Regions from separate parts of the Kitasatospora sp. NPDC001603 genome, predicted to be linked through region 2. Evidence: riboswitches for the same ligand, from Rfam matches in the RefSeq annotation. Region 2 holds a riboswitch; the other holds the start of a gene.
The links. Region 2 has a riboswitch for glycine ahead of gcvP (aminomethyl-transferring glycine dehydrogenase). Riboswitches for the same ligand answer to the same signal wherever they lie in the genome.
Positions count from the first base shown of each region.

Region 1 (2,383 bases), on a different contig from region 2:
GAGCACCTCCTGCGAGGAGAAGACCGGGACGTAGGGGTCGCCGGCCAGCTCGATGGTCGGCAGGTCCAGGGCCTGGCCCTGCGGGTCGCCGCCGGCCGGCAGCGGGATCCACACCTGGCTGCGGGCGAGCACCTCGAACACCCGGGGGGTCGCGCCGGGATCGCCGAGCGCGGCCGTGAGCACCTGCTCCAGCTCGTTCGCGGGCCATCCACCGCCGGGCGGCGCCGCCTTCGGGCCGCCCCACCCCTGCTGCTGCTCCACCGGGTACCCCATCCGCCGCTTTACCGTCCTCTGTCCGCCGACGCCGAGCAGCCTAGCGGGCCCGCGGCCGGGGCCGCGGGCCCGCCGGTGCCGGTCGGTACGGGGCCGGGGCGGTACCGGTGGGCTGGCGGTGGCGGGTGCGGGCCGGGCCCGCCGGGCGGGGCCGGGCCCGGGGCCCCTCTCCCGTCTTCCGCCGGGACGTGCCATGATGTCCGCGTCTGCGGGTGTTCCCCGCCGAGAACCTCAACTCCATACCGGCCGCTCGAACCCGCGCGGGAGAGTCCGGAGTACCCCCGAGAGGCGGTACAGCCGGCGCCGAAGGAGCAAGTCCTCCCCGGAATCTCTCAGGCCCCCCTACCGCACGGGTTAGGCACATCTGGAAAGCGGCGCACGGCCCTGTCGCGCGCCCACCCACGGTGCAAGCCGCCATGCTGTCCTGTTAGCTGTGAAGCGCTGCGGGCCCGCGTGCGGTGAAGCTCTCAGGTTCGACGACAGATGGGGAGACCCAGCCGCCGCATGCCCGCGCGCAGGCTCGGTCCCCGAGCGGGTCCGGTCCGGCGTGCGCACACCTGAGTGCCCAGACCGAGGAGTTCCAGGCCATGTCGTCCCTCCGCCTCACCGCGCTCGACGCGCTGCACCGCGCCCTCGGCGCGACCATGACCGACTTCGCCGGCTGGGACATGCCGCTGCGTTACGGCAGCGAGCGCGAGGAGCACCTCGCCGTCCGCACCAAGGCCGGTCTGTTCGACCTCTCCCACATGGGCGAGATCACCGTGACCGGCCCGCAGGCCGGCGCGATGCTGGACCACGCGCTGGTCGGCTTCGTCTCCGCGCTCGGCGAGCTGCGGGCCCGCTACACCATGATCTGCGCCGAGGACGGCGGCATCCTGGACGACCTGATCGTCTACCGCCTGCGCGAGGACGCCTTCCTGGTCGTCGCCAACGCCTCCAACGCCCAGCTGGTGCTGGACGAGCTGATCGCCCGCGCCAAGGGCTACGACGCCGTCGTCACCGACGACCGCGACACCTACTCGCTGATCGCCGTCCAGGGCCCGGAGTCCACCGCGATCCTGGCCGACACCACCGAGGCCGACCTGCCCGGCCTGAAGTACTACGCGATCCTCCCGGCCCAGGTGGCCGGCCGCGACGTGCTGCTCGCCCGCACCGGCTACACCGGCGAGGACGGCTTCGAGATCTTCTGCAACCCGGGCGACGCCGCGCACATCTGGACGGCGCTGACCGAGGCCGGCACCGGCCGCGGCCTCGTCCCCTGCGGCCTCTCCTGCCGCGACACGCTGCGCCTGGAGGCCGGCATGCCGCTCTACGGGCACGAGCTCTCCACCGACCTGACCCCCTTCGACGCCGGCCTCGGCCGGGTGGTCCGCTTCGACAAGACCACCAACGAGGGCGCGTTCGTCGGCCGCAAGGCCCTGGAGCAGGCCGCCGCCGCAGCCGAGGCCAACCCGCCGCGGGTGCTGGTCGGCCTGGTCTCCGAGGGCAAGCGCGTGCCGCGCGCCGAGTACACCGTGGTGACCGCCGACGGCGAGCCGATCGGCCGGATCACCTCGGGCGCGCCCTCCCCCACGCTGGGCAAGCCGATCGCGATCGCCTACGTGGACGCGGCGCACGCCGCCCCGGGCACCACCGTCGCGGTGGACGTGCGCGGCAAGCACGAGCCGGTGCAGGTCGTGGCGCTGCCGTTCTACAAGCGCGCCCGCTGACGCCCGTCGGGCGTGCCCGCCGAGGCCTCGCGAGCGCGCCCGCCCGGGCCTGACCACCCCGAAGATCCACGTCGAAGCCGTCCGTCCGGCGGCCCGCTTCGTCGTACCCGCTTCCCATCCTGGAGAATGACGCCATGAGCAACCCCCAGCACCTGCAGTACACCAAGGAGCACGAGTGGCTGACCGCCGTCGAGGACGGTGTCTCCACGGTCGGCATCACCGCCCACGCCGCCGACGCGCTCGGTGACATCGTCTACGTGCAGCTGCCCGAGGTCGGCGAGACCGTGACCGCCGGCGAGACCTGCGGCGAGCTGGAGTCCACCAAGTCGGTCAGCGACCTGTACTCGCCGGTCACCGGCGAGATCACCGAGGTCAACCAGGACGTCCTGGACGACAACTCC
Region 1 is NZ_JBEPAA010000010.1:160,211-162,593, reverse strand. Features, by position in the region: gene ABT263_RS10015 (enhanced serine sensitivity protein SseB C-terminal domain-containing protein) at 1-273, opposite strand, end outside; glycine riboswitch at 525-631, shown strand; gene gcvT (glycine cleavage system aminomethyltransferase GcvT) at 861-1,982, shown strand; gene gcvH (glycine cleavage system protein GcvH) at 2,117-2,383, shown strand, end outside.
Region 1: linked by a shared signal. The riboswitch ahead of gcvT (glycine cleavage system aminomethyltransferase GcvT) and the one ahead of gcvP (aminomethyl-transferring glycine dehydrogenase) in region 2 are both predicted to bind glycine.

Region 2 (2,383 bases):
GCGGGGCCGCCGGCGGGCGCTGCTCCGGTGCGACGGGCGCCGACGGGGTGGCGGGCGCGGTGGTGTCGAGGGTCCGCACGTTGGGCTCCGTAGCAGGTTCGGACGGCTTGCCGAGGTCGGCGGCCGGGGGGACGGTGAGGGGCGGGGCCATGCTGTCGGCCGAGTGGAAGGCGAGCGGCTTCGCCGGGGCCGCCGAGGCCGACTGGTCGGCGGGCTTCGCCGCGGCGACGCCCGCCACCGCGGCGGTGCCCGCCGCTGCCGCCGGGGCGGCGGCCGGCACGCTGCCGAAGTCGAGGTCGGCCGGCTCGGAGCCGGAGCCGTCACCGGCCGACGGCCGGCCGTCCACCTGCGTGTCCAGCCCGTAGTAGCGGTAGAGCTGGAGCTCCTGGGCGGGTGACAGGTGCTGGCCCACGCCGAAGTCCGGTGACTCCTTCACCAGGGACTTGTCGTAGGGCACCCGCAGTTCGTCGCCGGAGAACTCGCTCGTGGTCAAGGGGACGAAGGCGTCCCGGCCGAAGATGCCGGTCCGGACGGCCGCCCATTCGGGCTGCCCGGTGGCGTCGTCCAGGTACACCTCGTCGACCGTGCCGATCTTGTCTCCGTTGCGGTCGACCGCCTTGTGGCCGATGAGGTCCCGGGGGTCGATATCGGTCTGCACTCTTTCCTCCAGTGCGTCGCGCCTGCGGAACGCCCGCAGGCCGGCGGCCGGCCCGCCCGTCCCATCCGCCACTTCATACCAAAAGCCATGAACCGGACCGGCGCGACCGGGGTGCGGCCGGACGGGCCCGGTGCTGCGCCGTCCGGGTCACGGACCGGCTGTTCACCTGCCAGGACGCACCCGTGATCGAGGCGCCTGCCGCTGGTACCCTGGGCGCGACCGCCGAGCCCGCTCGGGAGAGTCCCCGAGAGCGGAAGTCGCTGGTCGGGGCGCCGAAGGAGCAACTCCTCCCCGGAATCTCTCAGGCATCCGTACCGTGTGGGATAGGTCACTCTGGAAAGCAGGGCAGGACTGCCGGCGAGGGAGCCGGCGGCACCACCCTCACCGACGGTGCAAGCCGGCGGGGCGCCACAGCGCCTCGCGCGGGTGAAGCTCTCAGGTCCCGATGACAGAGGGGGAGGCCTGTCGGGTCCGTCCGCCCCAGGCCTGTCCGCTGTCGTCCGCAGCGGCGGTGCCGCCCGGCGTGCGTACCCCCGCCGGTCCGTGACCAGGAGGCCTCGACCACCATGAACGCCCAGCCGAACGCGGGACGCACCACCACCCCCGTGACCCTCACCGAGCTCGAGCAGGCCAGCCCCTTCGAGAACCGCCACATCGGCCCCGACGTCGCCGCGCAGGAGAAGATGCTGGCCCAGGTGGGCTACGGCTCGCTGGACGAGCTCGCCGCCACCGCCGTGCCCGAGGCGATCCGCTCCATCACCGGGCTGGACCTGCCCGCCGGCCGCAGCGAGGCGCAGGTCCTCGCCGAGCTGCGCGAGCTGGCCGGTCGCAACACCGTCCTCCAGCCGATGATCGGCCTGGGCTACTACGGCACCTTCACCCCGCCGGTGATCCTGCGCAACGTCCTGGAGAACCCGGCCTGGTACACCGCGTACACGCCGTACCAGCCGGAGATCTCGCAGGGCCGCCTGGAGGCGCTGCTCAACTTCCAGACCGTGGTCTCCGACCTCACCGGTCTGCCCACCTCCGGCTCCTCGCTGCTGGACGAGGGCACCGCGGCCGCCGAGGCGATGTCCCTGGCCCGCCGTGTCACCAAGGTCAAGGGCGGCGTCTTCCTGGTCGACGTCGAGACCCTGCCGCAGACCGTCGCGGTGATCCGGACCCGCGCCGAGCCGACCGGCGTCGAGGTCGTCGTCGCCGACCTCTCCGCCGGCATCCCGGCCGAGATCGCCGAGCGCGGCGTCTTCGGCGTGCTGCTCCAGTACCCCGGCGCGACCGGTGTGGTCCGCGACCTCGCCCCGGTGATCGAGCAGGCCCACGGCCTCGGTGCGATCGTCGCGGTCGCCGCCGACCTGCTGGCGCTGACCCTGCTGAAGTCCCCGGGCTCGCTCGGCGCCGACATCGCCTGCGGCACCTCGCAGCGCTTCGGCGTGCCGATGGGCTTCGGCGGCCCGCACGCCGGCTACCTCTCGGTGCGCGCCGAGTACGCCCGCTCGCTGCCCGGCCGCCTGGTCGGCGTCTCCGTCGACGCCGACGGCAACCGCGCCTACCGGCTGGCCCTGCAGACCCGCGAGCAGCACATCCGCCGCGAGAAGGCGACCAGCAACATCTGCACCGCCCAGGTGCTGCTGGCCGTGATGGCCTCGATGTACGCCGTCTACCACGGCCCGGACGGCCTGGCCGACATCGCCCGCCGTACCCACCGCTACGCCGCCGCCCTCGCCG
Region 2 is NZ_JBEPAA010000030.1:83,676-86,058, reverse strand. Features, by position in the region: gene ABT263_RS20225 (PRC and DUF2382 domain-containing protein) at 1-658, opposite strand, end outside; glycine riboswitch at 882-985, shown strand; gene gcvP (aminomethyl-transferring glycine dehydrogenase) at 1,225-2,383, shown strand, end outside.